Regions from separate parts of the Streptomyces sp. NPDC001530 genome, predicted to be linked through region 1. Evidence: riboswitches for the same ligand, from Rfam matches in the RefSeq annotation. Region 1 holds a riboswitch; each other region holds the start of a gene.
The links. Region 1 has a riboswitch for S-adenosylmethionine ahead of ACFY0T_RS17625 (amino acid ABC transporter permease). Riboswitches for the same ligand answer to the same signal wherever they lie in the genome.
Positions count from the first base shown of each region.

Region 2: another riboswitch for S-adenosylmethionine. It lies ahead of thrC (threonine synthase); the one in region 1 lies ahead of ACFY0T_RS17625 (amino acid ABC transporter permease).
Region 3: another riboswitch for S-adenosylmethionine. It lies ahead of ACFY0T_RS34425 (aminotransferase class V-fold PLP-dependent enzyme); the one in region 1 lies ahead of ACFY0T_RS17625 (amino acid ABC transporter permease).

Region 1 covers NZ_JBIAVS010000008.1:72,872-82,792, reverse strand. Annotated here, with positions in the region: gene ACFY0T_RS17670 (zinc-binding alcohol dehydrogenase) at 1-126, opposite strand, end outside; gene ACFY0T_RS17665 (CDP-alcohol phosphatidyltransferase family protein) at 233-1,039, shown strand; partial or broken gene ACFY0T_RS17660 (hypothetical protein) at 1,071-1,295, opposite strand; gene ACFY0T_RS17655 (NtaA/DmoA family FMN-dependent monooxygenase) at 1,329-2,705, opposite strand; gene ACFY0T_RS17650 (LLM class flavin-dependent oxidoreductase) at 2,726-3,925, opposite strand; gene ACFY0T_RS17645 (putative leader peptide) at 4,065-4,250, opposite strand; gene ACFY0T_RS17640 (GNAT family N-acetyltransferase) at 4,261-5,001, opposite strand; gene ACFY0T_RS17635 (ABC transporter substrate-binding protein) at 5,101-6,120, opposite strand; gene ACFY0T_RS17630 (amino acid ABC transporter ATP-binding protein) at 6,202-6,990, opposite strand; gene ACFY0T_RS17625 (amino acid ABC transporter permease) at 6,987-7,967, opposite strand; SAM riboswitch class IV at 8,297-8,406, opposite strand; SAM riboswitch class IV at 8,535-8,682, shown strand; gene ACFY0T_RS17620 (cell envelope biogenesis protein OmpA) at 9,053-9,763, shown strand; gene ACFY0T_RS17615 (DNA-3-methyladenine glycosylase family protein) at 9,876-9,921, shown strand, end outside.
Region 2 covers NZ_JBIAVS010000018.1:198,980-208,900, reverse strand. Annotated here, with positions in the region: gene ACFY0T_RS34080 (trehalose-6-phosphate synthase) at 1-355, opposite strand, end outside; gene ACFY0T_RS34075 (glucosyl-3-phosphoglycerate synthase) at 455-1,399, opposite strand; SAM riboswitch class I at 1,584-1,731, shown strand; gene thrC (threonine synthase) at 1,749-3,032, shown strand; gene ACFY0T_RS34065 (MoaD/ThiS family protein) at 3,151-3,426, shown strand; gene ACFY0T_RS34060 (cold-shock protein) at 3,875-4,078, shown strand; gene groL (chaperonin GroEL) at 4,442-6,064, shown strand; gene ACFY0T_RS34050 (NADH:flavin oxidoreductase) at 6,304-7,458, shown strand; gene ACFY0T_RS34045 (hypothetical protein) at 7,569-8,159, opposite strand; gene ACFY0T_RS34040 (PTS transporter subunit EIIC) at 8,245-9,657, opposite strand; gene murQ (N-acetylmuramic acid 6-phosphate etherase) at 9,841-9,921, opposite strand, start outside.
Region 3 covers NZ_JBIAVS010000019.1:44,378-54,298, forward strand. Annotated here, with positions in the region: gene ACFY0T_RS34405 (c-type cytochrome) at 1-725, shown strand, start outside; gene ACFY0T_RS34410 (Rieske 2Fe-2S domain-containing protein) at 722-1,786, shown strand; gene ACFY0T_RS34415 (cytochrome bc complex cytochrome b subunit) at 1,783-3,423, shown strand; gene trpD (anthranilate phosphoribosyltransferase) at 3,565-4,629, shown strand; SAM riboswitch class IV at 4,761-4,877, shown strand; gene ACFY0T_RS34425 (aminotransferase class V-fold PLP-dependent enzyme) at 5,091-6,452, shown strand; gene ACFY0T_RS34430 (Lrp/AsnC family transcriptional regulator) at 7,291-7,572, opposite strand; gene ACFY0T_RS34435 (rhomboid family intramembrane serine protease) at 7,569-8,303, opposite strand; gene ACFY0T_RS34440 (hypothetical protein) at 8,458-8,697, shown strand; gene ACFY0T_RS34445 (NYN domain-containing protein) at 8,732-9,921, shown strand, end outside.

The DNA of each region.
Region 1 (9,921 bases):
CCGGCTGACCCCGGAGAAGAGCGTGCGCACCAGCACCTCCCCCTCCGCGGGCGCGGGCACGGCGACGTCCCGGATCTCGCCATGGCCGGGAGAACCGAGCCAGAAGGCGCGAGCTGTGAGTTCCATGAGCGTCCCCCTGAACGATTCAGCAGATCTTCACGTACGGAGCAGTGACAAGCCGCGCACTGTACGCGGCGTTGATCGACTCTGTCATACGGCCGGAGGATGTGCGGTGGCCCTGAACAACACATACGACGCGAGGCTCCCCCAGCAGGAGACCATCGTGGGAGCCGGTGTGCAGCTCCTGCTGCTGGCCCTGCTGGGCACGGCGATCGGGATGGGGCCCGCGGGCTGGCTGACCGGCCTGGCCTTCGCGATCGCCACCTGGGCGGTACTCACCCGCGCCCTGCGCCGCTCGCAGCCCCGCTCCTTCGGCCCCGCCAACCGCGTCACCCTCGGCCGCGCGATCCTCGTCGGCGGCGTCACCGCCCTCGTCGCGGACTCGTTCCAGAGCTCGCCCCCGGTCAGCCTGTTGGTCGGACTGACGGCGGTCGCCCTGATCCTGGACGGCGTCGACGGCAAGGTCGCCCGCCGCACCGGAACGTCCTCCGCCCTGGGCGCCCGCTTCGACATGGAGGTCGACGCGTTCCTGATCCTGGTGCTGAGCGTGTACGTCGCGATGTCGCTCGGCCCGTGGGTGCTGCTGATCGGCACGATGCGGTACGCGTTCGTGGCCGCCGCGCGGGTGCTGCCGTGGCTGAACGCCGCGCTGCCGCCGAGCATGGCGCGCAAGACGGTGGCGGCCCTGCAGGGCATCGTGCTGCTCGTCGCGGGCGCCGGGATCCTGCCGCGCGAGGCGACCGTCGGGGCCGTGCTCCTGGCGCTCGCGTCGCTCGTCTGGTCCTTCGGCCGCGACATCACGTGGCTGTGGCGTCAGGGCGGCCGCAAGGATGTGGAGGAGGTTCGGCAGGCCGTCGCGGGCCGGCCGGAGCCCGTCCGGCGGCCCGCGGCGGCGGTCGCGGCGCGTTCTGAGGGTTGATCACGGACCAGTGCGGATCGGCACTGCTGGTGCCGGCGGGCTGGACATCGCCGATGTATGTGTACAGCGGGGAGCCGTCGTACGTGACCTGGCCGCCGGCGCCGTCCGGCCGTGAGACCGTGCCAAGCTTTCCGACGATGCCCGGTGGCAGCCGGAGTTCGGCGCCGGGCGGGTTGAGGAGCGGCTGCCGCCCTCGGCGCCGTACGCGGCCGGGTGACCCCAGACGCCTTCGTACGAGCCGAAGGTGCCCGACCACCGCTTGCGGCCGCCGCCCGTCAGAACCGCGCCTTCATGACGCGGCCCGCTCGCCCCGGGTGTCCACGTCGGGGTGGGTCAGGCCGAGGTGGTCGCGCAGGGTGCTGCCCTGGTACTCCGTACGGAAGACCCCGCGTTCCTGGAGCAGCGGGACCACGGTGTCGGCGAAGACGTCGAGGCCTCCCGGGGTGAGGTGCGGGACGAGGATGAACCCGTCGGCGGCGTCGGCCTGGACGAAGGAGTTGATGGTCTCGGCGACGGTGGCCGGGGAGCCGACGAAGGACTGACGGTTCCCGGTCTCGATGACCAGGTCGCGGATCGACCAGTTGTTGGCCGCCGCCCGCTCCCGCCACTCGCGGGCGGTGGCCAGCGGGTCGCGGTACATGCGCACCTGGGCGCGGCCGCGCGCGATGGTGTGCTCGCCGAGGTCGGGATCGATGTCGGGGAGCGGACCGTCCGGGTCGTACGCGGACAGGTCGCGGTTCCAGACGAACTCCAGGTGCTTGATGGCGGTGGCGCCGCTGACCTGTTGGCGGCGGACCTCGCGGGCGCTCTCCTCCGCCTCGGCGTCGGTGTCCCCGAGGACGAAGGTCGCGGCGGGCAGGATCAGCAGCTCGTCGCGGGCGCGGCCGTGGCGGGCCAGGCGGCCCTTGACGTCCGTGTAGAACGCCTGCCCTTCCTCGAGGGTGCTGTACCGGCTGAAGATGGCGTCCGCGTCGGCGGCCGCGAACTCGCGTCCCTCGTCGGAGTCGCCCGCCTGGAAGACGACCGGCCGGCCTTGCGGGCTGCGCGGGACGTTGAACTGCCCCTCGATGTCGAAGTGCTGCCCCTGGTGCACGAAGGCTCCGGCCTTCGCGTCGCGCAGGAACGTGCCGGTCTCCTGGTCGGCCACGATCTCGTCCCCGTGCCAGGAGTCGAACAATTCGCCGGCGGTGCTCAGGAACTCCTTGGCTCTGGAGTACCGCTCCTCCTGCGGGAGGAAGCCGCCGCGGCGGAAGTTCTCCCCGGTGAAGGCGTCCCAGGAGGTGACCACGTTCCACGCGGCGCGCCCGCCGGAGAGGTGGTCGAGGCTGGCGAACTGGCGGGCCACCTCGTACGGCTCGTTGAAGGTGGAGTTGATGGTGCCGGTGAGCCCCAGGTGTTCGGTGACGGCGGCGAGCGCGGTGAGGATCGTGAAGGTGTCGGGCCGTCCCACGACGTCCAAGTCGTAGATCTTGCCGCCCTGTTCACGCAGCCGCAGTCCCTCGGCGAGGAAGAGGAAGTCGAACTTGGCGCGTTCGGCGGTTCGCGCGAAGTGCGCGAACGAGCTGAACTCGATATGGCTGCCGGCGTCCGGGTCGCTCCATACGGTGGTGTTGTTGACGCCGGGGAAATGGGCGGCCAGATGGATCTGCTTCAGCGGCTTGCTCATGGTCGTACGGTCCCTCCGGCTCAGGCGGTGGCAGCGGCGTAGCGGTTGGCGGGGCGAGCAAGTCCCAGCAGCCCGCGCAGGGTGTCGGCCTCGTACGACGTCCGGAAGGCGCCGCGGCGCTGGAGTTCCGGAACCAGACCCCGGGTGATCGCGGGGAGGTCGTGGCCGACGACGGCGGGGCGCAGCCGGAAGCCGGACAGCCCTGCCTGCGCCAACTCCTGGAGCAGATCGGCAAATTGGACGGGAGTTCCGGTGAAGATCCGCGCGTCGCTGGTGTACGGGTGGCCCGCGAGGGAGTCGAGACGCTCGCGGCGCGCCGCCGCGGCGGCGGGGTCGTCGTCCAGGAACACCACCAGGTCGCCGAAGAGGTGCAGCGGCTCGGCGGCGCGCCCGGCCGCATCCTGTTCGGCACGGACCGCGGCGACGACGGCGCGTGTCTGCTCGGCGTCGTGCGGAGTGACGTATCCGAGATCGGTGGAACGCCCCAGCAGGCGGAACGGCGCACCCGTCCCGGTCTCGTGGGCCAGTGCCGTGACCAGGGGCTGGCCCTGCGGTGGACGGGGCGTGATCGAGGGGCCCTTGACGCTGAAGTGCGGGCCCTCGAAGTCGATGTAGTGCAGCTTGTCGCGGTCGACGAAGCGGCCGGTGGCGACGTCCCGGATCTCCGCGTCGTCCTCCCAGCTGTCCCACAGCCGGCGGACCACTTCGACGTAGTCTGCGGCCTCGTCGAAGAGCTCGACGCTCAACTCCCTTATGGCCGGGCTCTCCAGGTCCTCGAAACGGAACGGGGGGAAGGTACGGCGGCCGAAATGCGCGGCCTCGTTCGCGCGGGCCGACACCTGCACCCGTACGCCCGCGCGGCCGGTGCTCACATAGTCGAGGGTGGCGATCGCCTTGGATATATGGAACGGCTCCGTGTGGGTGGCCACCACCGTCGGCACCAGTCCTACGTGGCTGGTCAGCGGTGCGACCCGGGCCGCGATGAGGACGGCGTCGAGGCGTCCGCGTACCTGGTCCGTCCGCCCGTCGGGTTCGGTGAGGTGCGAGGACTGGAGTCCGAGCGCGTCCTCGATCGTCACGAAGTCGAGCAGCCCGCGCTCGGCCTCGGTGACCAGGTCGGTCCAGTAGGCGGCGGTGAGCAGCTCCCGGGGGCGGGCCACCGGCTCGCGCCACGCGGCCGGATGCCAGCCGGCGCCGTCGAGTGCGACGGCGAGGTGCAGCGCCGCAGAGGACGAAGGGGAGGAAGCAGGGGAGGAAGAGGGCAGCGAAGATGACGAGGACACGTGAGGGTGCCTTCCTGTTCGACCGTACGAGAGCACCGGACCCTCTTCTTGGCGGGTCCGGCGGCGGGGTGACAGGTCAGGGACGACAGAGCGCGCCGGCCACGCGCTGCAGGTCGATGTGCGGCCGGGAGTACAGATGCACGCGGCGGCGCGGGGCAAGGACCTTGGCGCGGAGGCGGGACACACCCGGCACCTCGGTCACCTCCGCCCATCCGGCTCGGCGGGCCCGGGGGCGCACCGGCATCATGTCGTCTTCCACCACAACAGCCCGGCTACGCCGTCTGTTCCGGCGCCGCGCCCGGAGTGCGGACCTGGAGGAAGTTCCTGCGTCGGCGCGGGGTGAAGCCGATCGACTCGTAGAGCCGGATCGCTGCGATGTTGCTCGCGGAGGCGTGCAGGAAGGGGGTGTCTCCGCGTTCCCTGATGCCCGCCGCGATCGCGCGCAGCAGCCGGGTGGCCAGGCCCCGGCCGCGGTGGTCCGGGTGAGTGCAGACGGCGCTGATCTCCGTCCAGCCCGGTGGGCGCAGCCGTTCGCCGGCCATGGCGATCAGCCGTCCGCGGTGCCGGATGCCGAGGTAGGTGCCGAGTTCTACCGTGCGGGCCAGGAAGGGGCCGGGCTCGGTCAGGGCGATGAGGTCCAGGATCTCGGGCACGTCGTCGGGCCCGAGCCGCACCGCGTCGGGGGCGGGCTCGGCGCGCAGTGCGGTGCCGACGAGTTGGACGCCCTCGCCGCGCCGTACGGTCTCCCAGCCTTCGGGAGTGTCCTTGACCCCCGACACCGCTGCGACGGTTCCGGGGCCGACGAGTTCGGCGAGGTCGTGCCAGGCGCGGGGATCGTCGGGGTCGGCCAGGGCGGTGAACGGGGAGAGGTCCGTGCGGTAGCGGGCGGCGCGTCCGACGCGCTCGGCGAACACCGAGTGTGGACCGGTCAGCGCGGCCCAGGCCGCGTTGTCCAGGATGTGGAGTGGCGCCGCCGGGCTCTGCGGCTGCGGCGGAGGGGCGATGGTGGACATGGGTGTCGGATCTCCGTGGCGGTAACGGGGCGACTTCGGCGGGCTCAGGGCCGCCGGCCCCCACAGCGGGCCGGCGATCCGTCATGAAGGTGCGGGTGCTCAGGAGTTGTCGAGTGGCAGCCCGGGCGGGTTGACCTGGGAAGTGCTGACGGCCTCGTTGGAGAGGTTCCAGGCGGACAGCCACTTGGCGTACTGGCCGCTCTTGATCAGGTGGTTGATCGCGTCGGCGATCGGCTTGGCCAGCCCGCTGTCCTTCTTCGTGGTCGCCGCGATCAGGCCCTGCAGCGACGCGCCGGCACCGGAGAACGTGCCCGCGCTGCGCGTCGGGTTGGGCGACTTGGCGGTCTGTGTGACGTGGTAGGCGACACCGGGATTGGCGGCGAAGTACGCGTCGATCTTCCCGCCGGTCAGCGCCAGGTAGGTGCTGTTCTTGCTCGCGAAGTGCTTGACGGTGAGCTGCTTGCCCTCCTTCTCGAGCTTGGTCTGCCACTCGAGAAGGATCTTCTCCTGGTTGGTGCCGTTGTCGACGGCCACGGTCTTGCCGGCGAGGTTCTCGTAGTCGCCGTCGAAGTTCCACGTGCTCTTCTTGAGCACCTCGAAGCCGACGTTGTCCTTCCGGTAGGAGGCGAAGTCGTACTTCTTCTTGCGCTCCTCGGTGTCGGTGATGTTGGCGAAGGCGACGTCGACCTTGCCGCTGTCGATGCCGACGAACATGTTCTCCCAGGTGGAGTTCCTCAGCTCCGGCTTCAGGCCGAGGACCGCGGCGACCAGACGACCGAAGTCGGGTTCCGCTCCGGTGAGGGTCTTCTGGTCCGAGCCGACGTACGCGAGGGGCGGGAAGCCGTCGGGCAGGGCGCCGACGCCGATCTCCAGCTTGCCGCTCTTGCGGACCGACGCGGGCAGCTCGGCGCTGATCGACTTCACCTCGGAGACCTTCAACTTGGTCTGCTCGGCGGCCCCGTTGGACAGCTGTCCCACGGTCACCGTGCCCGCGGCGTCGGTCGTGGTGGCGGCGTCGCTGTCGCCCCCGCAGGCGGCGAGCCCGGCGGCCAGTGAGGCAACGGCGGTCGCCGCGGTGATACCGCGTATCAGGCTGCGTCGAGAGAAGTGCGTAGGCATGGCTGTCCTTGTCGCTGGAGGAGGGCGTGACTGCGGTGAAGAGGTTGTGACTGCGGTGAAGTGGCAGAAGGGAGGCGCCGGTCAGAGCACCTTGCTGAGGAAGTCCCGGGTCCGCTCGTGCTGCGGGTGGTCCAACACCTGTGCGGGCGAGCCCTGTTCGACGATGCGACCGCCGTCGATGAAAACGATCCGGTCGGCGACCTCGCGGGCGAAGCCGATCTCGTGCGTGACGATGACGAGGGTGGTGCCGCTGGTCGCCAGGTCCTTGATGACGGCCAGGACCTCGCCGACCAGTTCGGGGTCGAGTGCCGAGGTGGGCTCGTCGAACAGGATGATCCCTGGGCGCAGCGCGAGGGCGCGGGCGATGGCCACGCGCTGCTGCTGGCCGCCGGACAGCTGGCGCGGGTAGGCGCCGGTCTTCTCGACCAGGCCCACGCGGCTGAGCAGTTCGCGTGCCAGCTCCTGGGCCTCGGGCTTGGTCAGCTTGCCGGTGGCCACGGGCGCGGCGGCCACGTTGTCGAGGACGGTCAGGTGCGGGAAGAGGTTGAAGTTCTGGAAGACGAAGCCGATCCGGCCGCGCTGGGTCAGGATGGCTCGCTCGCTGAGTTCCTTGAGACGCTCACCGTGCCGTCGTACGCCGATCAACTCGCCGTTGACGCTGACGTATCCGACCTCGGGTTTCTCCAGGTGGTTGATCACCCGCAACAGCGTCGACTTGCCGGAGCCGGACGGGCCGAGGATGACGGTGACCTCGCCGGGCCGCACCGTCAGGTCGACGCCGTCGAGCACCCGGTGGGCGCCGTACCACTTGTGCACGTCGTGGACCTCAAGGGCGGCGGGACGCGCGTCGAGGGTCTGGGCGGTGGTCATACGGCGGCCTCCTTGCGCAGCCGGGCCCGCAGATCACCGAGGCCGGTCCGCACCTTCTGCAGTGGCGTCGGCGGCAGGGTGCGCGTCGCGCCCCGGGCGAAGTACCGCTCGACGTAGAACTGGACGACGGACACGGCACTCGTGAGGATCAGGTACCAGACGGTGGCGACCAGCAGCAGCGGCACGATGTCGCCGGGATAGGTGCTGCCCATCGTCTGCACCGAGCCGAACAGATCGAGCAGCGACACGTAGAACACCAGGGATGTGCCCTTGATCAGGCCGATCAGCTGGTTGACGTAGTTCGGGGTGATGGACCTGAGGGCCTGCGGGAAGACGATCCGGGTGAACTGGTACGTCTTCGGCAGGCCGAGCGCGGCGGCCGCCTCGTGCTGGCCCTGGTCGACGGAGAGGATTCCCCCGCGGACGACCTCGGCCGCGTACGCCGCCTCGTTGAGGCTGAGGCCGATGACGGCGACCGTCATGTCGGTGGCGAGCCGTGACTCGTCGAAGGTGACGAAGGCCGGCCCGAACGGCACACCGAGGCTCAACGTCTTGTACAGGGCGCTGAAGTTGTAGAGGAAGATCAGGACGACGATCAGCGGTACGGAGCGGAACAGCCACGTGTACACCCAGCTCGCCGCACGCAGCACCGGACTCCCGGAGAGCCTCGCGAGGGCGAGCAGCACCCCGCCGAGCAGTCCCAACACCGCGCTGAGCGCGGCCACTTCGAGGGTGATGACGAGGCCGTCGAGGATGGTGGGGCGCAGGAACCAGTAGCGGAAGCGGTCCCACTGGTAGAAGGGGTTCGTGGCCAGGCCGTGGATGATCTGGGCGACCAGGACCAGCACGACAGCCGTGGTGATCCAGCGGCCCGGCCTGCGCAGCGGCAGCACGCGTTGGGCGGTGAGCGGCTTCGCCGGGGAGTCGGCGGGCGGTGCCTCGGCAAGGGACACGGCGGCGCCAGGGGGTTCACTCATGAGGGCTCCAGCGGAGTCGGACACCCCGGTGCGGCGTACGCGACGGCACCGCAGCACAACGAGGAAGGCCGCGGATGACGAAGAACGGGAAGACGCCGGTACCGGGGGCTGGGCGGGCAGAGGGCACACCGCGGCGGCGGTGCGCGTCAGGGATTCAGAACGCCGTCAGCCTTGACAGCGGGCACAGCCCGAAGCGGTACACAGGGCACTGTTGACGCGGAGCAGATCGACACAGCGGTTCGCGCACAGCAGGACGCAGCCGCGGGGCCGCCGTGCGGCCTTCCAAGCTGCGTCCATCGCCGTCTCCGTCACTGTTGCCGCCCGTGGGCGGCTCGCGCTTACCGAAAGTCTTCCGGTCCGGTCGTCACCTGGGGCACCCCACCGCGTCGCGAGGGTTGCCGGCCAGCGAGCCAGGGCTTTTTCGCTGACACTCATGACCGATCTGCGGCGTAAGTTAGGCACGCGCGGAAACCAATGTCAACGTGTTCCGGCCCGGATGACCACCTGGTGAGACCGCGTACAGGCGTCCTTGACGCCTTCGGGGAGCGCGCCGACACTGGCGGGGACGGTCACGATTGTCAGCGCCTCGTCCCCGCGGATTCTCCCGCGCGACGCGGTCATCGGCCCCGGCCCGCTGACAGGCAACCCTTCCACCGCGACGGGGTGCCCCGGGTGACGACCGGGTCCCGCCGGTGCGGCGGGGCAAGCGCGGTCTCGCAACTCGCGGGCCCTGGAGGCGGACCGGTGGGAATGCCCAGGAACTACCTGACGAGACGTCTGCACATCGACTTGTTGCGGGTCTCCAGCGCGTACTAGTCCGGCCGCTTCGTGCCGGTACGCAAGCGCAGTCACTCCGTTCCGCCGCTGCCGCCCACGAGGCGGCCGGGGCTTCGTCGTTCCCATGGAGAGTCATGCCCAAGACAGTTTCGCGCGCCTCGAACACAGGCACCGCAGGCACGTGCGCCACCAGCGCCGCCACCACCAGCTCGCACGCGCCAAGTGCAGGCACCTGCTCCTCAACCTCTCCCGCCCCGAGCCCAGTTGATTCTCCGTCAAGCGCTCGCCCCTGGGGCGCCGGACCGTCCGTGTCCACTCGCCCGCACGCCATCCGCAGCCGTATCGGCGTCGGCGCCGCCGGTGGTTTCTACCCGGCCCCGCACCGCTATCAGCTGTATCTCTCCGAAGGCTGTCCGCGCTCGCTGCGCCTGGCCATCACCCTCGACCTGCTCGGCCTCAAGGACTCGGTCACCACCACGACCCTGGCGCTCCCCGCCGAAACACCTGACGCGTTCGCCTCGCTGCGCCGCGCCTACGAGGCCACCTGGCACCACTACGAGGGCCCGCTGACCGCGCCCGCGCTGTGCGACCGCTGGAGCGGACGCATCGTCAGCAATCACACCCCCGACATCCTTCGTGACCTCGCGGACCTACCGAGGGGCCACGACGGAACCTGCGCCCCCGCGCTGCACCCGCCGGCCCTCGCCGCGGACATCGACGCCCTGCGCGAACTCCTCGACCGGGACGTGACATCGACCGCACGGCCGGAGGCCCGATCGGCGACGCTGGATGTACTGGACTGTCAACTCGCCACTTGTACCTACGTCTTGAGCGAGGAGCTGACAGCGGCGGACGTGGACCTCTGGGTGGCACTCACCCACCTCGACACAACCGACCCCCTCTCCCGGCACAGCCGCCTCCGCGACTACGTGCGCCGCCTCGGCGAGCATCCTGCCTTCCAGGGCGCCGGGTGCGTACGTCCTGACGGTCACCGCGGCGGCGCTCGCGGAAATACTTGACGGAGGTTGTCAGGTATTCAGCCCAAGGTGGGGTGCACAGAAGACAGTGAACCGGCGCCGGAGGCCTCTCCGTCCGTCCGCGCGTGCCGGTGTCCTGAGCAGGAGGTTGGGCATGGCGCAGCACGCGGTCGCATTCGAGGTGGTCGGTCCCTGGTCAC
Region 2 (9,921 bases), on a different contig from region 1:
GGCGGAATTCGACGCCGAAGACCGGCTCCAGCGGTGTCTGGTACAGCATGTGGTGGACGAACCACAGCACGGAGTTCGCGATGCCGTTGTACGCGTCGGCGTGCACCTCGGCGTCGATGTCCAGCATCCGTACGCCGGTCTCGCCGACCCCGCGCCGCACCGCCTCGCGGTCCCCGGCGCCGAGCGCCGAGCACACCCACAGGGCGTCCGCGTCCGGCCCGATCGCCGACAGGCCCGAGACCAGCCCGCCGCCGCCGCGCCTGGCGTGCAGCGAGCCGTCCTCGTGTACCTCGTAGGTGATCGGGCCGCGGTTCGACGCGACCAGAATCCGATGGGCACCATGCGTGGAAGCCATACGCCTCAACCTAGCCCGGCCCGGAAACGCTCAAACGTACGGCCGAGGTCCGAACAGGCCGTATACGACCGCCCGGAGTCGGTCACTCCTTGTCGACGGCTATGCCACTCTGCGTGACTGATATTCGGCGATGTCCGCCATCGGAGGGCGTTCCTCCGTGTCGACGGAGTGCGTGCGCGGCTCGAAACCGTCCTCGCCCCGTTCGAACTGTGTGAGCGCGGGACGGATCATGTGGCCGCGCGCCAGCCGCAGCTGGGCCGTGCGATAGATCGCCGCGGCCATCCGGCCCAGCGCCTGCCCGTCCTGGTGGCGGTGCCTGCGGACGCCCACGTCGACCTGGGCCAGGGCGTCCAGGCCCACCAGGTGCAGGGCGTCGACGAGCATGCCCAGCTCGACGCCGTACCCGACGGGGAACGGGAGCTGCTCCAGCAGCGACCGCCGGGCCGCGTACTCGCCGCCGAGCGGCTGGACGAAGCCCGCGAGCTGCGGCCAGTGCATGTTCAGCAGGGGGCGCGCCATGAGTTCGGTGACGCGGCCACCCTGACCGGCGGCGGAGCCGAGCGGCCTGTCGTACATGGCCTTGACGAGGTCCACGCCCGGGTCGGTGAGCAGCGGGCCCACGATCCCGGAGACGAAGTCGGACGAGAACTCCTTGAGGTCCGCGTCGATGAAGCAGACGATGTCCCCGCTCGTCACGAGCAGTGACCGCCACAGGACCTCGCCCTTGCCGGGCACGGTCGGTATCCGCGGCAGGATCTCGTCCCGGTGCACGACGCGCGCGCCCGCGGCGGCGGCCACCTCGGAGGTGCGGTCCGTCGAGCCCGAGTCGACCACGACGATCTCGTCAACGAGGGGGACCTGTTGCATCAGATCGTGGCGGATGATCGCGACGATCTCGCCGACGGTCTCCTCCTCGTTGAGCGCGGGCAGCACGACACTGACCGTCGACCCTGTGGTGCGTTTGGCGGCCATGAGCTTGTGGAGCGGGCGATCGGTCACGGACCACGAGCGGGTGCTCAGCCAGCGCTCAACTTCTTCCAGCACAGTCTGCGGCTCCTTACTGTCTGATCACACACTCTCATCGGCGTGCCCGCCGCGGCAGCGGCAGATCGGATAGGGCCGTCTCGCGGTTCGGACGACTATCTCAACTGTCCTGGCCTTCGGTTACAGTCTTGAACAACGCGGATGACCATCGCATTGCGTAGATCATCCGCGTACAACCGAATACCGCTCATCCAGAGGGGCAGAGGGATACGGCCCGATGAAGCCCCGGCAACCCTCCAGCTGGTTCCTGTCACGCGGACGTGGCGAGGCTCCCGGCTAGGGAAGGTGCCAAATCCGTCTCACGGCGAAGTGCGTCGTGAGGAAGATGAGGAGAAAGGGCCTCGCCTCCATGGCTGCGCAGACAGTTGCCACCACCACGAACTCTGTCGATCTGGGTCCCGCCGCGGCGCTCTCATGCCGCGAATGCGGTCACCGCGTGCCCCTCGGCCCGGTCTTCGCCTGCGAGGAGTGTTTCGGCCCGCTGGAGATCGCGTACGACTTCTCGGCCTACGAAACCGAGGAACTCCGCAAGCGCATCGAAGCGGGCCCCGCGAACATCTGGCGTTACGCGCCGCTGCTCCCCGTCCCGGCGGACGTCGCCGAGAAGCCGAACATCAACCCCGGCTGGACCAAGCTCGTCAAGGCCGACAACCTGGCGCGCGAGCTGGGCGTCGACGCCGGCAAGCTCTTCGTCAAGGACGACTCCGGCAACCCGACGCACTCCTTCAAGGACCGCGTCGTCGCGCAGGCCATCGAGGCCGCCCGCGCCTTCGACTTCACCACTCTCTCCTGCTCCTCGACCGGCAACCTCGCCGGTGCCGTGGGTGCCGCCGCCGCCCGCGCCGGCTTCCGCTCCTGCGTGTTCATCCCGCACGACCTGGAGCAGGGCAAGGTCGTCATGGCCGCGATCTACGGCGGCGAGCTCGTCGGCATCGAGGGCAACTACGACGACGTGAACCGCTTCTGCTCCGAGCTGATCGGCGACCCGGCCGGCGAGGGCTGGGGCTTCGTCAACGTCAACCTGCGGCCGTACTACGCGGAGGGCTCCAAGACCCTCGCGTACGAGATCTGCGAGCAGCTCGGCTGGCAGCTCCCGGACCAGCTGGTCGTGCCGATCGCCTCCGGCTCCCAGCTCACCAAGGTCGACAAGGGTCTGCAGGAGCTGATCAAGCTCGGCCTCGTCGAGGACAAGCCGTACAAGATCTTCGGTGCCCAGGCCGAGGGCTGCTCGCCGGTGTCCGTCGCCTACAAGGCCGGGCACGACGTCGTACGCCCCCAGAAGCCGAACACCATCGCCAAGTCGCTCGCCATCGGCAACCCGGCCGACGGGCCGTACGTGCTGGACATCGCGCGCCGTACGGGCGGTGCGGTGGAGGATGTGACCGACGAGCAGATCGTCGACGCCATCAAGCTCCTCGCGCGCACGGAGGGCATCTTCGCCGAAACCGCAGGTGGCGTGACCGTCGGCGTCACACGCAAGCTGATCGAGAACAGGCTGCTCGACCCGACGCTGACGACCGTCGTCCTCAACACCGGTGACGGTCTCAAGACGTTGGACGCGGTGGCCGGCACGGGGCTCACCGCGACGATCCGGCCCAACCTGGACTCTTTCCGGGAAGCCGGCCTCGCGTAAGGACCGTTCTCCATCTGCGGGCCGGTGGGGGCTGGTCGCGCCCGCGCGGCGGAGCCGCATATTCAGCAGAGCCCCGCGCCCCTTACGGGGCGCTGTACCTGACCGGAGGTCATCACCCATGAGCGTCAACGTCCGTATCCCCACCATCCTGCGCACCTACACCGGCGGTCAGGCCGAGGTGAGCGCCGAGGGTGCGACCCTCGCCGAGGTCATCGCCGATCTGGAGAAGAACCACACGGGTATCGCCGCGCGTGTCCTGGACGACCAGGGCAAGCTGCGCCGCTTCGTCAACGTGTACGTCAACGACGACGACGTCCGGTTCGAGCAGGGCCTGGAGACGGCGACGCCGGACGGTGCGGGCGTCTCGATCATCCCCGCCGTCGCCGGAGGCTGACCACCAGTCACAGTGCGGGCGGTTGCTGACCCGGCTTCCAGCACGAAGAGTTCACCGAATTGCCCCCTCCGTGAGAGAAACGGAGGGGGCAATTCTGCATGGTTGAGCGGGGTACAGTTGGGGAACCTGCTTCGCCTTTCATGCCGGGCGCATATGAGTACCTGCCGGGCGCCCGACTAGAAGCAGCCAAAGTGCCCCGCCTTTTTGAGCCGTTTATGGCATATACGGGGCCCGACTTGCCCTGAATCCTTGCGAATTCTCCGCATATTCCCGATCGGCTGTGCCCAGAATTCTCGTCCGATTGACCTGTTGCAGACGGCAGTTGGACAGATACATTCAGCCGCGGTCGACGCGTTCCGGCGCACACCCCCAACCGTTGGGGGGTGAGGTCTGACCCGGATCCGCGAAGTGTGGATCTGTGCAAGGGCCAGTAATAGGGGAGTTAGGCATGGCTCAGGGCACCGTCAAGTGGTTCAACGCGGAGAAGGGGTACGGCTTCATCGCGGTCGACGGTGGTGCGGACGTCTTCGTGCACTACAGCGCGATTCAGATGGACGGCTACCGCACCCTTGAAGAGGGTCAGCGAGTGGAGTTCGAGATCTCGCAGGGCCAGAAGGGTCCGCAGGCGGACATGGTCAAGCTCGCCGTCTGATCCCGGCGCGAACGGCCACCGACGCACTCACGCCGAGGGGCCCGCATCCCACCAGGGATGCGGGCCCCTCGTGCGTTCCCGGGCCGACCCCTCAACGAGCTCGCTGCGCGAGCGCACCTTGCGCCCACCCGTCGCCCGACCACCACCCCTCAACGAGCTCGCTGCGCGAGCGCACCTTGCACTCGACGGGGTCGAGTGCTAATCATTGGCGTTAGCACTCTCCGAGTGAGAGTGACAGAACTTGGATCGGGCCGGTGAGGTCCGCAGGCCGGTGGGGCAAGGAACCACAAGGCTTGCAGGCCGTCCGTCGCGGGCGCGGGCACGATCCGGAGCAATCCACCCCGTCCGGGAGGACCACTTCACATGGCCAAGATCATCGCGTTCGACGAGGAGGCGCGGCGAGGCCTCGAGCGCGGCATGAACCAGCTCGCGGACGCCGTCAAGGTGACCCTCGGCCCCAAGGGCCGCAACGTCGTCCTCGAGAAGAAGTGGGGCGCCCCCACGATCACCAACGACGGTGTCTCCATCGCCAAGGAGATCGAGCTCGAGGACCCGTACGAGAAGATCGGCGCCGAGCTGGTCAAGGAGGTCGCGAAGAAGACGGACGACGTCGCCGGTGACGGCACGACGACCGCGACCGTCCTGGCCCAGGCGCTGGTCCGCGAGGGCCTTCGCAACGTCGCCGCCGGTGCCAACCCGATGGCCCTCAAGCGCGGTATCGAGAAGGCCGTCGAGGCCGTCTCCGCCGCTCTGCTGGAGCAGGCGAAGGATGTCGAGACCAAGGAGCAGATCGCTTCCACGGCCTCCATCTCCGCCGCCGACACCCAGATCGGCGAGCTCATCGCCGAGGCCATGGACAAGGTCGGCAAGGAAGGCGTCATCACCGTCGAGGAGTCCCAGACCTTCGGTCTGGAGCTGGAGCTCACCGAGGGTATGCGCTTCGACAAGGGCTACATCTCGGCGTACTTCGCCACCGACATGGAGCGTATGGAGGCCGTCCTCGACGACCCGTACATCCTGATCGCCAACTCGAAGATCAGCAACGTCAAGGACCTGCTGCCGCTCCTCGAGAAGGTCATGCAGTCCGGCAAGCCGCTGCTGATCATCGCCGAGGACGTCGAGGGCGAGGCCCTGTCGACCCTGGTCGTCAACAAGATCCGTGGCACCTTCAAGTCTGTTGCCGTCAAGGCCCCGGGCTTCGGTGACCGCCGCAAGGCCATGCTCGGCGACATCGCCATCCTCACGGGCGGCGAGGTCATCTCCGAGGAGGTCGGCCTCAAGCTGGAGAACGCGGGTCTGGACCTGCTGGGCCGCGCCCGCAAGGTCGTCATCACCAAGGACGAGACCACGATCGTCGACGGCGCCGGCTCCGCCGACCAGGTCGCCGGCCGGGTCAACCAGATCCGCGCCGAGATCGAGAACTCGGACTCGGACTACGACCGCGAGAAGCTCCAGGAGCGCCTGGCGAAGCTGGCCGGCGGCGTGGCCGTCATCAAGGCCGGTGCCGCCACCGAGGTCGAGCTCAAGGAGCGCAAGCACCGCATCGAGGACGCCGTTCGCAACGCGAAGGCGGCCGTCGAGGAGGGCATCGTCGCCGGTGGTGGCGTCGCTCTCATCCAGGCTTCCGCCGTGTTCGAGAAGCTCGAGCTCGAAGGTGACGAGGCGACCGGCGCCAACGCCGTGAAGCTCGCCCTGGAGGCCCCGCTCAAGCAGATCGCCGTCAACGGTGGTCTCGAGGGTGGCGTCGTCGTCGAGAAGGTGCGCAACCTTCAGGTCGGCCACGGTCTGAACGCCGCGACCGGTGAGTACGTCGACATGATCGCCGAGGGCATCATCGACCCGGCGAAGGTGACCCGCTCTGCCCTGCAGAACGCCGCCTCCATCGCCGCGCTGTTCCTCACCACCGAGGCCGTCATCGCCGACAAGCCGGAGAAGGCCTCCGCGGCCGCTCCGGGCGGCATGCCGGGCGGTGACATGGACTTCTGATCGACCTCTGGTTGATCACTGTCCTTACGTTCCGAGGGCGGTACCCCCACTCCCAGGGGGTGCCGCCCTCGGGCGTGTTCGGGGTCAGGGGCGCAGCAGGGGCCATGGGCGGGCGTGGTCCGGATCACAGAAGGGGGCGTGGGGCGGCGGAATGCCCTGGCGGGCGGGGCGGTTGACGTTGACAGACGGTTTGATGCATGTGCACATACTGCACGGAATCCCCATGCGCCGTCTGCTCGATGTCTGACCGACCTCTCCGAGGAGCCCCCTTCGTGACTGCCACCGCCGCCTCGCGCGCAGCCGAGATCCTGTCCCGCCCCGTGACCCTGAACGGCCTGACCGTCCCCAACCGCATCGCGATGGCCCCGATGACCCGGATGTTCTCGCCGGGCGGCATACCGGGGGAGGACGTCGTCGGGTACTACGCCCGCCGCGCCGCCGCGGGCGTCGGTCTGATCGTCACCGAGGGCACGTACGTCGGCCACGACTCGGCAGGGCAGAGCGACCGCGTCCCGCGCTTCCACGGCGAGGAGCAGCTGGCGGGCTGGGCGAAGGTCGCCGACGCCGTGCACGCGGCGGGCGGCGCGATCGTGCCGCAGCTGTGGCACATCGGCATGGTGCGCAGCGCGGGCGAGCCGCCGTTCGCGGACGCCCCCGCGGTCGGCCCGTCGGGCCTGCGCATCAACGGCACCGCCGGTGAGGGCAAGGAGATGACCCAGGCCGACCTGGACGACGTCATCGCGGCGTTCGCCGAGGCCGCGGCCGCCGCCGAGCGCATCGGCTTCGACGGCGTCGAACTCCACGGCGCCCACGGCTACCTCATCGACCAGTTCCTGTGGGCGGGCACCAACCGTCGTACCGACGCGTACGGCGGCGACCCGGTGGCCCGTACGAAGTTCGCGGCGGAGATCGTCGCCGCCGTGCGCGCGGCGGTCTCCCCGGAGTTCCCCGTCCTCTTCCGCTACTCGCAGTGGAAGCAGGAGGCGTACGACGCCCGGCTCGCCGAGACGCCGGAGGAGCTGGAGTCCATCCTGACCCCGCTCGCCGCGGCCGGAGTGGACGCCTTCCACGCCTCCACCCGCCGCTACTGGCTCCCGGAGTTCGACGGCTCGGACCTGAACCTGGCCGGCTGGACGAAGAAGCTGACCGGCAAGCCCGCCATCACCGTCGGCTCGGTCGGCCTGGACGGCGACTTCATCAAGGCCTTCCAGGGCGAGGGCGCGCCGGTGGCCGGCCTCGACAACCTCCTCGACCGCCTGGAGAGCGACGAGTTCGACATGGTCGCGGTCGGGCGTGCGCTGCTGCAGGACCCGGAGTGGGCGGCGAAGGTTCTCGACGGACGGTTCGCGGACCTGGCGGCGTACGACCCGGCGGCGCTCCGCACCCTCAGCTGACCTCGGGGGTTTTCGCCCCCACCCATTCCCGTACCCCGGGGGCTGCGCCCGCCAGACCCCCCTGGGTTTGACTTTCGGGTGCGGACGGGTGGGGGCTCCCCCTGGATCGGCTAGAGGTTGCCCATTGGTTCGATGTCGATTCTTACCGGGGTGCCCCAGATGCGTAGGACCTCGTAGTCCGTGAATTCGTGGACCAAGCGGTAGGCCATTCCGGGGCGGGGGGTGCGGCGCTCGGCGGCGAGGTAGCGCTCGGCCTCGTGGCGGTCTCGGCGGGGGGTGCCGCAGAGCTGCCACGCCTGGCCGTTCCAGACCTCCGGGAGCCAGCGCTGCTGGGGCTGGGGGCGGTCGCCGCGCAGGCCGTAGCGGGACTTGGTGCGCTCGGGGGCTTCCTCGGGGCCGGTGGTGGTGCGGCCGTGCGCGTACGCGTCGTTGACCTCGGAGCGGCGGGCGGCGCGGCGGCGGGTCTCGCAGAGCAGGCAGAGGTCGGCGGCGCCCTCGTCGACGGGGCCGCCTGGATGCTCCGAGCAGCGGGTCGTGGGCGCGGCCGTCGTCACCGTCTCGTCGAGCAGGTCCAGGGCCCGCTTCAGGTCGGCCTTGACCTCGTGCAGCTTGGCGTCGGGGGTGTCGGCGTTCAGCGCGTCGCCGTGCTCCCCGAGCAGCCGCAGGGCGCGGCCGAGGGCGGTCAGCTGTGCGTGGTTCACGGTGGTGGGTTCCCTCCCCGGCCGAGCGGTTGTCGTTTCTACCTCGACCACCCTCGCACACGGCACTGACAACCCGGCCCGCACGTCAGCCTCGCGCTGGGCTGCCGCCGCCGGGCGCATCGGCGCGGGTCGTGAAGCCGAAGGCGTACGTGGCGAGGAAGCCGACCAGGTAGCCGGTCAGGAGGCCGCCCGCGTAGATGGTGGCCGTCAGGGCCAGGCCCCGGTTGCCGGAGAGGAGGGGGAACAGGGCCCAGCCGGACGGGCCGATGGCCGTCGAGCCGACCTTGTCGCCCAGCATCGAGAAGAGGCCGACGAAGGCGCCGCCGGCCGCGCCGCCCGCGCACGCCGTGATGAAGGGGCGGCCGAGGGGGAGCGAGACGCCGTAGATCAGGGGTTCTCCGACGCCGAGGAGGCCCGCGGGGAGCGCCGACTTGATCGTCGTACGGATGGACGTGTCGTGGCGGAGCCGGACGTACACCGCCGCGGCCGCGCCGACCTGGCCCGCGCCCGCCATCGCGAGGATGGGGAGGAGCACGGTGTAGCCCTGCTGCTCGATGAGGGTGGTGTGGATGGGGATCAGCGCCTGGTGCAGGCCCAGCATCACCAGCGGGAGGAACAGACCGCCCAGGATCAGGCCGGCGAAGGCGCCGGTGTTCTCCAGGAGCCAGTTCGCCGCCGTGCCGATGGCCATGGAGAGCTCGCCCGCCGCGTACATCAGGGCATAGAGCGTCACCAGGCCGGTGAGCAGCACCGTGAGGGTGGGGGTGACCAGGACGTCCAGGGTCTGCGGGACCCAGCTGCGGCACCACTTCTCGACGTACGTTCCGAGGGCCGCGGCCGCCAGTGCGCCCAGGACGCCGCCCTGGCCGGGAGCGAGCGTCATCCCGAACACGGTCACCTTCGCGACGCCCGCGTACACGATGACCGCCGCCACCGCGCCGCCCAGGATGGGCGTTCCGCCGAATTCCTTCGCCGTGTTGTACCCGACGAACACGGCGATCAGGGCCATGAAGCCGGAGGCGATGGCGGCGAGGGCGGGGGTGAGGGAGGGCAGCCAGTGGAGGTTGATCAGGAGGCCGTTGAGGCCTGCGATGACGCCGCAGCCGATCAGGGCGGGGATCAGGGGGACGAAGATGTTCGCGACGCGGCGGAGGAGGAGTTTGAGGGGGGTGGAGTTGCGGTGCCGCTGGGCCGCTTTCAGCTCGGCGCCTTTGGCCGCCAGGTGATCGGCGGTCGTGCCCGCGGCCAGCAGGGCTTCGAACTCGGGGGTTACGCGGCCGACCGTGCCCGGGCCCAGGACGATCTGGTACGTGTCGTTGTCCGCGACTACGCCGAGTACGGCGGGGAGGGCCTTGAGGGCGTCCTCCTGGACCAGGGTCCGGTCCCGGAGGCCCAGGCGGAGGCGGGTCATGCAGTGGGCGACCGAGGTGACGTTGGCGGGGCCGCCGACCAGGGGGAGGATCGCGGTGGCGGTGGTGTGGGGGGAGGTGTTCTTCACTGGGCGTTGGTCCTGGTTGCTCGGGGGTGGGGTGCGCTGCTCGGCGCTGACGAGGTGCCGCTGTGCCCACCCGTGCCGCGCCTGGCGGCACGCATGCCCACAGCTACGACGGCTTTTTTGGGGGGCCGCTCCCCTTTGGGGCGGGCGCCGCCCCAGCGGCGATTGCCCACGGCCATGACGGTTTCAGCGCGGCGCTGCCGCCAGTGCCGCGCGCAAGTGGCCCTTGCTCTCCTCCAAGAGGTGGGCCGCCGTCGGGCCGTCCAC
Region 3 (9,921 bases), on a different contig from region 1:
ACACCGCCTTCGCACCCGCGGGCCAGGCGCAAGCCGATGAGACCGCCCAGTCCCTCGCCATCGACGAGGGCAAGAAGCTGTACTCCGTGGGCTGCGCAAGCTGCCACGGCACCGGCGGTCAGGGCACCTCCGACGGGCCGAGCCTCGTGGGCGTCGGCGCCGCGGCGGTCGACTTCCAGGTCGGTACCGGCCGTATGCCGGCCCAGCAGCCGGGCGCGCAGGTCCCGAAGAAGAAGGTCATCTACTCGCAGGCCGAGATCGACCAGCTCGCGGCGTACATCGCCTCGCTCGGTGCCGGTCCCTCGATCCCGACCAAGAGCCAGGTCAACCCCGAGGGCGCGGACATCGCCAAGGGCGGCGAGCTCTTCCGTACCAACTGCGCGCAGTGCCACAACTTCACCGGCAAGGGCGGCGCATTGACGCACGGCAAGTTCGCGCCCAGCCTGGACGGTGTCGACCCGAAGCACATCTACGAGGCCATGCAGACCGGCCCGCAGAACATGCCGTCCTTCCCCGACACGACGCTGTCGGAGAAGAACAAGAAGGACATCATCGCGTACCTCGACGCGGTCAACGGTGACGACACCGAGAACCCCGGCGGTCTCGAACTGGGCGGCCTCGGGCCGGTCACTGAAGGACTGTTCTCCTGGATCTTCGGACTCGGCGCCCTGATCGCCGTCGCCGTCTGGGTCGCCGCTCGGACCGCAAAGGCCAAGAAGTCATGAGTAGCCAAGACATTCCAGAAGAGAACGTGCCCGCTGAGCGGGCCACCGACGAGCACGGTCAAGCGGTAGCCGTCGCGGACGAGAAGAACCCGTTCGCGGACCCGGGACTGCCGCCCCACGAGCACCGCGTCCAGGACATCGACGAGCGGGCCGCCAGGCGGTCCGAGCGCACCGTCGCCATGCTGTTCACGCTGTCGATGCTGGCCACCGTCGCCTTCATCGTCTCGTACGTGGCGATCCCGAACGACAAGTCGATCTTCGTGTTCCCGATCGGGCACATCAGCGCGCTGAACTTCGCGCTGGGGCTGACCCTCGGTGTGGCGCTGTTCTCGATCGGCGCGGGCGCGGTCCACTGGGCCCGCACGCTGATGTCCGACGTGGAGATCGTCGACGAGCGTCACGCGATCGAGGCGGAGCCCGAGGTCAAGGCCAAGGTCATGGCCGACTTCAAGCAGGGCGCCAAGGAGTCCGCGCTCGGCCGCCGCAAGCTGATCCGCAACACGATGTTCGGCGCGCTGGCCCTGTTCCCGCTCTCCGGCGTCATGCTGCTGCGCGACCTCGGCCCGCTGCCCGGCACCAAGCTGCGCCACACGATCTGGTCCAAGGGCAAGCTCCTCGTCAACATGAACACGAACGAGCCGCTGCGTCCCTCGGACGTCGCCGTCGGTTCGCTCACCTTCGCCAAGCCCGAGGGCTTGGAGGAGCACGACGAGGACTTCCAGAAGGAGATCGCCAAGGCGGCCCTGATGATCGTCCGGATCCAGCCGGACAACATCAAGGACAAGCAGGAACTCGAGTGGTCCTACGAGGGAATCGTGGCCTACTCGAAGATCTGCACCCACGTCGGGTGCCCGGTCTCCCTGTACGAGCAGCAGACGCACCACGCCCTCTGCCCGTGCCACCAGTCCACCTTCGACCTCTCCGACGGTGCCCGAGTCATCTTCGGCCCGGCCGGTCACGCCCTGCCGCAGCTGCGCATCGGTGTGAACGACGAGGGCTACCTCGAGGCGCTCGGCGACTTCGAAGAGCCCGTCGGTCCTGCATTCTGGGAGCGCGGATGAGCACTACCACCACCTCCGACTCGCGCTCGCCGCGCGAGAAGGCGCCCGCCGGCGAGCGGGTGGCCGACTGGGCCGACGGCCGTCTGGGGATCTACTCCCTGGCCAAGTCCAACATGCGCAAGATCTTCCCCGACCACTGGTCGTTCATGTTGGGTGAGGTCTGCCTCTACAGCTTCATCATCATCATCCTCACGGGTGTGTATCTGACGCTGTTCTTCCACCCGTCGATGAACGAGGTGGAGTACCACGGCAGCTACATCCCGCTGCAGGGCCAGCTGATGTCCGAGGCGTTCAACTCGACCATGCACATCTCCTTCGATGTGCGCGGTGGTCTGCTGATCCGGCAGATCCACCACTGGGCGGCGCTGATCTTCCTCGCCGGCATGTTCGTGCACATGATGCGCGTGTTCTTCACGGGTGCGTTCCGCAAGCCGCGTGAGGTCAACTGGCTGTTCGGCTTCCTGCTGTTCGTCCTGGGCATGTTCACCGGCTTCACCGGTTACTCGCTCCCGGACGACCTGCTCTCCGGCACCGGTGTCCGCTTCATGGAGGGCGCGGTCCTGTCCGTGCCGATCGTCGGCACGTACCTGTCGTTCTTCCTCTTCGGCGGAGAGTTCCCGGGCGGCGACTTCGTGGCCCGCTTCTACTCGGTCCACATCCTGCTGCTGCCGGGCATCATGCTCGGCCTGGTGGTCGGCCACCTGATCCTGGTCTTCTACCACAAGCACACGCAGTTCGCGGGCCCCGGACGGACCAACAAGAACGTCGTCGGCATGCCGCTCCTTCCGGTCTACATGGCCAAGGCCGGAGGCTTCTTCTTCCTGGTCTTCGGTGCCATCGCGGCCATCGCGGCGGTCGCTCAGATCAACCCGATCTGGGCCATGGGCCCCTACCGTCCGGACCAGGTGTCCACCGGCGCCCAGCCCGACTGGTACATGGGCTTCTCCGAGGGCCTGATCCGCTTCATGCCGGGCTGGGAGGTCAACCTCTGGGGTCACACGCTCGTCCTGGGTGTGTTCATCCCGCTGATGATCTTCCCGCTGGTCCTGGTCGCGATCGCGGTCTACCCGTTCATCGAGTCCTGGATCACCGGCGACAAGCGCGAGCACCACATCCTGGACCGCCCGCGCAACGCCCCGACGCGTACCGGCATCGGCGTCGCGTGGATCACCCTGTACATGGGGCTGCTGATCGGTGGCGGCAACGACCTGTGGGCCACGCACTTCCACCTGTCGATCAACACGGTCACCTGGTTCGTGCGGATCTTCTTCTTCGTCGGACCGGTCCTCGCGTTCCTCATCACCAAGCGGATCTGCCTCGGCCTCCAGCGCCGCGACCGGGACAAGGTGCTGCACGGCCGCGAGTCGGGCATCATCAAGCGCCTGCCGCACGGTGAGTTCATCGAGGTCCACGAGCCGCTGCCGCAGTCGTCGCTGCACGCCCTCACGGCGCACGAGCAGTACCTGCCGGCCGAGATCGGCCCGACGGTCGACGAGAACGGTGTCGAGCGCAAGGTCACGGGCACGCAGCGGCTGCGCGCCAAGCTCAGCAAGGGCTTCTACGGGGAGAACAACCAGATCCCCAAGCCCACGGTCGAGGAGTACAAGGAGATCACGAGCGGCCACGGCCACCACTGATCCTCTGATCGGTCCTTATTGATCGCCACGGCTGGAGCCCCGTCCATTGCATGGACGGGGCTCTTTGCCGTCTCCCGGGCTGGATAGGGTGTTCCCATCCCTATAAGGAGTCCCTTTCCGGGACTGAACCAGGAGCGGCTTATGAGCGCTGTGAACCCCGCTGGAGGCGACACCGCGGCGGGCCGTTCCTGGCCCCAGGTGCTGAACGGCCTGCTCGACGGCCGTGACCAGAGCGCGGACGACACGGCCTGGGCGATGGACCGCATCATGCGCGGCGAGGCGACGGACGCGCAGATCGCCGGTTTCGCGGTGGCGCTGCGGGCCAAGGGCGAGACGGTCGAGGAGATCTCCGGGCTCGTCCGGACGATGTACGAGCACGCCAATGTGATCGAGGTGCCGGGGCCGACCGTCGACATCGTCGGTACGGGCGGCGACGGCGCGAAGACCGTCAACATCTCCACGATGTCGGCGATCGTGGTGGCCGGGACCGGCGCCAAGGTCGTCAAGCACGGCAACCGTGCGGCGTCCTCGGCCTCCGGTGCCTCGGACGTCCTGGAGAAGCTCGGCGTCAACCTCGAGCTGCCCCTGAAGCGGGTCGCCGAGGTGGCCGAGGAGGCCGGGATCACCTTCTGCTTCGCGGTGAAGTTCCATCCGGCGCTGCGTCATGTGGCGGCGGCGCGGGGTCAGTTGGGGATCCGGACGACGTTCAATGTCCTCGGGCCGCTGACGAATCCGGCGCGGGTGCGGGCGCAGGCGGTCGGGGTCGCGGATCTGCGCATGGCGCCGATCGTGGCGGGCGTCTTCGCCGAGCGCGGCAACTCCTCGCTGGTCTTCCGCGGCGACGACGGCCTCGACGAGCTGACCACCACGTCGACGTCCAAGGTCTGGGTCGTCCGCGACGGCAAGGTGACCGAGGAGCGCTTCGATCCGCGCGACGTCGGTATCGACCTCGTCCCTGTGGAGGCCCTGCGCGGCGCCGACGCGTCGTACAACGCGGACGTGGCCCGTCGACTGCTGAACGGCGAGACCGGGCCCGTACGGGACGCGGTGCTGCTGAACTCGGCGGCGGCCCTGGTGGCGCTGTCGCCGGGCGACGCGCCGCTGGTGGACCAGATCCGCGCGGGCATGGCGAAGGCGGCGGAGGCCATCGACTCCGGGGCGGCGAAGAGGACGCTGGAGCGGTGGGTGGCGGCCACCAACGCATGAGCCGTACGCCGACTCCGAGCCCATTGAGCCGTACGTCGGCTCCGAGGCCGTACGTGAGGTGACGCGAGGCGCAGTCCGGATCCTGGACTGCGCCTTGCGCGTCGAAGATCTTCTGGCAAGATGCTGTACCAGGTCATGAGCGACAGCCATCAGGCCCCGGCCGGCTGTCCGGCAACCCTCCGTCCGTGGCGGGGTGCCCCGGGTGAAGACCAGGCCGTAGGCAGCGAGGTCTACGGCAAGCGCGGACCCCTCGCACGCTTTCAAATAAGCGCGGTACCAGGGGTCCTGGTCGTTCGAGGGAGCCTTCTGTGAGCAAGCGAATGCGATAGGGCGTAGAGCCCCGCCTCCGCATACCCCCTTTCCACCCTTCCCGCGCTGAGCCGTATTCCGGTGTACCCGATCCCGGTGTACCCGGTACCCGCTCGCGCGGTGATTCCTTCTGCCTCTCACAGGAGCTCGCCATGTCTGTCTTCACCGCTGCCGCCGACCAGACCGTTTGTGCCCCTCTGCCCGTCCTGGGGCGAGATGTCACCGTCCCGCTCGTCACCGGTGGCGAGGTCACCTACGCCGCGCTCGACTACGCCGCCAGTGCCCCGGCCCTGCAGCGGGTGTGGGACGACGTGGCCGCATACGCCCCGTACTACGGCAGCGTGCACCGCGGTGCCGGGTACCTGTCGCAGCTGTCCACCGACCTGTTCGAGAACGCTCGCAAGACCGTCGCCGAGTTCCTGGACTGCCGCGAGGGCGACCAGGTGATCTTCACCCGGTCCACCACCGACTCACTCAACCTGCTCGCCGCCACCCTTCCGGCCGACTGCCAGGTCTTCGTCTTCGAGACCGAGCACCACGCCTCGCTGCTGCCGTGGCGGGATGCCCGGGTGACGTACCTGAACGCCCCGCGCACGCCTGACGAGGCCGTCGCGACGCTGGAGCGCGCGCTCGCCGACCGCGACCCGTACGGGCCGGCCCTCGTCTGCGTCACCGGGGCCTCGAACGTCACCGGTGAGCTGTGGCCGGTGCGGGAGCTCGCCGCGGCCGCGCACGCGCACGGCGCGCGTATCGTCCTCGACGCCGCGCAGCTGGCCCCGCATCACCCGGTGTCCGTCCGCGACCTGGACGTCGACTGGGTCGCCTTCTCCGGCCACAAGCTGTACGCGCCCTTCGGCTCCGGTGTCCTCGCGGGCCGCTCCGACTGGCTGCGCGAGGCCGAGCCGTACCTCGCGGGCGGCGGTGCGAGCCGGAAGGTCGCGCGGCGTACGGATGGTGGCGTGGACGTGGAGTGGCACGAGAGTGCGGCGCGGCACGAGGCCGGGTCGCCGAACGTGATCGGCGCCTACTCGATCGCGTCGGCCTGCAAGGCGCTGGCGGAGGCCGGCTTCGAGGGGCTCGTCGCCCGGGAGCAGCACCTGATCGACACGGTCCGCGCGGGGCTGGCCGAGGTGCCCGAGGTGCGGGTCCTCTCCCTCTTCGGTGACGACGCGCCGCGCGTCGGCGTCATCTCCTTCGTCGTCGAGGGGTGGAACAGCTCGCACTTCGCCGCCGCGCTCTCCGCTGAGTACGGCATCGGGGTCCGGGATGGCCTCTTCTGCGCCCACCCGCTGGTGCGCACCCTCCTCGGCAGCGACCCGGGGACCCAGGGCGAGTGCGGCGCCCCCGAGGCCGCGCCCGGCGAGAAGTCCCTCAACGCCATCCGCGTCAGCTTCGGCGCGGGCACTCCCGACGAGCACGTCCAGCGCTTCGTGACCGCCGTGAAGGAACTCGTACGGGACGGCGCGAAGTGGAACTACCGCACGGAGGACGGCCGCTGCGTCCCGGCGGTCTGACCCGACCGCAGGTGGGTGGGGGCTCGGGCGGGTGGGTCTTTCGCCCCCGCCGCCCCTACCCGTCCCCTCCACCTGGGGCTCCGCCCCAGACCCCGCGAGGGGGCACTGCCCCAGCCCCGGCGAGTGGGCGCTGCCCCAGACCCCGTGAGGGGCGCCGCCCCAGACTCGGCGAGGGGGCGCCGCCCTCTGGACTTTCCCGCACGGGGCTCCGCCCCCAGGGCCCCCTCGGGGCTCCGTCCTTGACCCGCCCGGGGCTCCGCCCCCGTCCCCGCCCGGGGCTCCGCCCCTGACCCGCCGGGGGCTCCGCCCCTGACCCCTGCGCGCGGCTACGTCCTTGGACCTCGTCGGGGGCGCTGTCCCCCCTCGGGACTCGCCTCTGGCTCCTGTCCAGGACTCCGCCTCTGGCTCCTGTCCAGGGCTCCGCCTCTGGCTCCTGTCCAGGGCTCCGCCTCTGGCTCCTGTCCAGGGCTCCGCCTCTGGCTCCTGTCCAGGGCTCCGCCTCTGGCCGCTGTCCGGGACTCCGCCTCTGGCCCCTGTCCAGGGCGCCGCCCCTGGCCCTGTGGGGTGGGCGCTGGCCCCTGTGCCCTGACTGCGGTGCGCCTGCCTCGTACTCGTGGCCGAGGGCTTCGCCCTGGACGCGACGGAGGCTTTGGTTCGGAGCCCGCCCCGCAGCTTCCCCCGGAGCCCTGCCTGGTTCCGGCTCCTCAACCGTCGGAGCGGACCTGTTCTGTCTGTTCAGCCTGTCCGGCGTTTGAGGACGGGGCCGTTCAGGTCGAAGCGGGGGTCTGGGGGCGGCAGCCCCCAGGGGTGGGAATGGGTAGGGGCGGCGGGGGCGAATTCAGCCGTCCAGGCCGATGGCGAAGGCCGCTTCCAGGTCGTGTTGGGAGTAGGTGCGGAAGGCGACGTGGGTGTCGGTGGCCTCGACGCCGGGGATCTTGCTGATGCGGCCCGGGATGACGTCCGCGAGGTCTTCGTGGGCCTTGACGCGGACCATGGCGATCAAGTCGTACGTGCCGGTGACGGAGAAGACCTCGCTGACGCTGTCCAGCGCGGCGATCGACTCGGCGATCTCGGGGATCCGGTCCACGCTGGTCTTGATGAGGACGATCGCGGTGATCACGGTTGGTTCTCTCCCTCGGGGGCGGCCGTCGCTGGGGCCTTCACTCTAGTCGTACGGCCGAATCGGACCGATGCGTAGAGGAAGCCGGCCGAGAAGCCCACCAGGTGGGCCAGATAGGCGACGCCGGGGCCCGATGTGTCGCGGCCCGCCGCGAGCCACTGCAGGGTCACCCAGAAGGGCAGCACCACCCAGGCCGGGAAGCGCAGCGGCAGGAAGAAGAGGAACGGGAAGAGACTGGTCACCCGGGCCTTGGGGAACAGGTACAGGAACGCGCCGAGGATCGCGGAGATCGCCCCGGACGCGCCGACCAGGGACTGTTGCGAGGAGGCGTTCGCGGCGGCGTAGCCCAGCAGGGCGAGATAGCCGCACCCCACGTAGAAGAGGGCGAACTGCACGTGGCCCATGCGTTCCTCGGCCATCGCCCCGAAGACGTAGAAGAAGAGCATGTTGCCGAGGAGGTGGAGCCAGCTGCCGTGGATGAACAGGGCCGTGGCGGGAGTGAGCGCCGCGCGGGGCGCGCCCTCGAAGAGCTCGGTGGGCACCACGCCCCAGCGCCGGAAGTAGGCCCGCTGGGCGACCAGTAGTTCGTCCCCGCTGCCGTACACCGGATTGAGGCCCGCCGCCGGGCCGATCACGAAGATCAGACAGCAGAGGGCGATCAGGCCGTATGTCACCGGCGCCGACTGTCCCCGGATCGCTCTGCCGACCGTCGTACTCCAGTTGCTGATCATGGTGCAGAGCATGGCGTAACGGGAGCCATGCGGACAGACCGCCTCGCCGCTGTGGACAGCCGAGCGTCGGGTACCCGCCAGGCCGTAGGGTTACGAGCCACATGCACCAGGGAGACTGGCGCTGGACGGACACTAGAAGGAAAGCGACTGCCACATGACGGTTCCCCTGCCGGACGCCAAGACTCGCTGGCGCTGCACGCTCTGCGGCAACCTCACGCGTTTCGACGTGACCCGCTCGTCGAAGGTCGTCGAGTATGTGCACCTCGACCTGGCCGGTGAGCCGAAGGTCGAAGAGCGCGAGGTGGTCAGTGAGACCATCGAGTCGGTCCGCTGCCGCTGGTGCAACGCGGTGGATCAGGTGGAACTCGTGGACAGGCCGGGCGCCGGCTCCTGAGGGAGCGGGCCCCGCACAGGCATTGGGGTGACGGATGGTGGAGACCACAGGCGGGGAGCCGGACGACGGCGCCGCTGAGGTGCTCGACCGTCCGCTGCCCGATGGTGTGCGGAGAAGAGTCGTCCAGATTGTCTCCGATGGTTTCGGTGGGCTGACCGTTGGTGAACTGCCTACCCAATTGCGGCAGTACGCCCGGTTCGCCCCCAACCGGCGGGCGAAGTTCGCCGGTAACGCCATGGCTGCGGCGCTGGAGACGGACCCTCTCTTCAGACAGCGCATCGCCGAGAAGCTGAGAGAGGCGCAGCCGGAGCTCACCGGTGCCCTCGACTCGGGCGCGCCGCCCCCGGCCGCGGACCCGCTGGACGTGGCGGCCGCGGCCTATGTGCTGCGCCCCACGGGCTGGGTGAAGCTGGTGACCGCCGCGGGCGAGGAGGCCCTGCGGGCGGACGCCGAGCGCGCCGACGAGGAGAACCGGGCCGAGCTGGAGCGGCTGCGTGAGGAGCTCGCGCAGGCCCGCGGCCAGACGAAGGCCGAGACCGAACGGCTGCGCACGGAGCTGGAATCGGCCAAGAAGGAAGCCGAATCGCTGCACCGCAAGCTCCGCGGCGCCCTCAGCGACGTCAAACGCGGCGAGGCCGCACTGCGCAAGATGCGCGGCGAGATGGACGCCGTGCGGGCGGAGGGGCAGGCCCAGGTGTCCGCCGCCGAGAGCGAGACGCGGCGGCTCAAGGCGCGGCTGGGGGAGGCCGAGGCGACCCTCGAGGCGACGCGGCGAGCGGCGCGCGAGGGACGCAGCGTCGAGGACATGCGCGTACGGCTGCTGCTCGACACCGTGCTGGACGCCGCTCAAGGGCTGCGGCGGGAGCTGGCGTTGCCGCCCGTGTCCGTACGGCCCGCCGAGACCGTCGATGCGGTCGAACCGGGACGGATGACGCCAAAAGACATCGCCGCCCGCGCCCTGTCCGAAAATGATCCGGCGATCCTCGACCAGCTCCTCGCGCTGCCGCAGGCCCATCTGGTCGTCGACGGCTACAACGTCACCAAGACCGGCTATCCGCAGATGCCGCTCGAGAAGCAGCGCCTGCGGCTCCTCGGGCAGCTCTCGCAGCTCGCCGCGCAGACCGGCGCCGAGGTGACCTGTGTCTTCGACGGGGCCGAGCTGGCGGCTCCCGTGCTGCTCGCGCCGCCGCGCGGAGTGCGGGTGCTGTTCTCCAAACCCGGTGT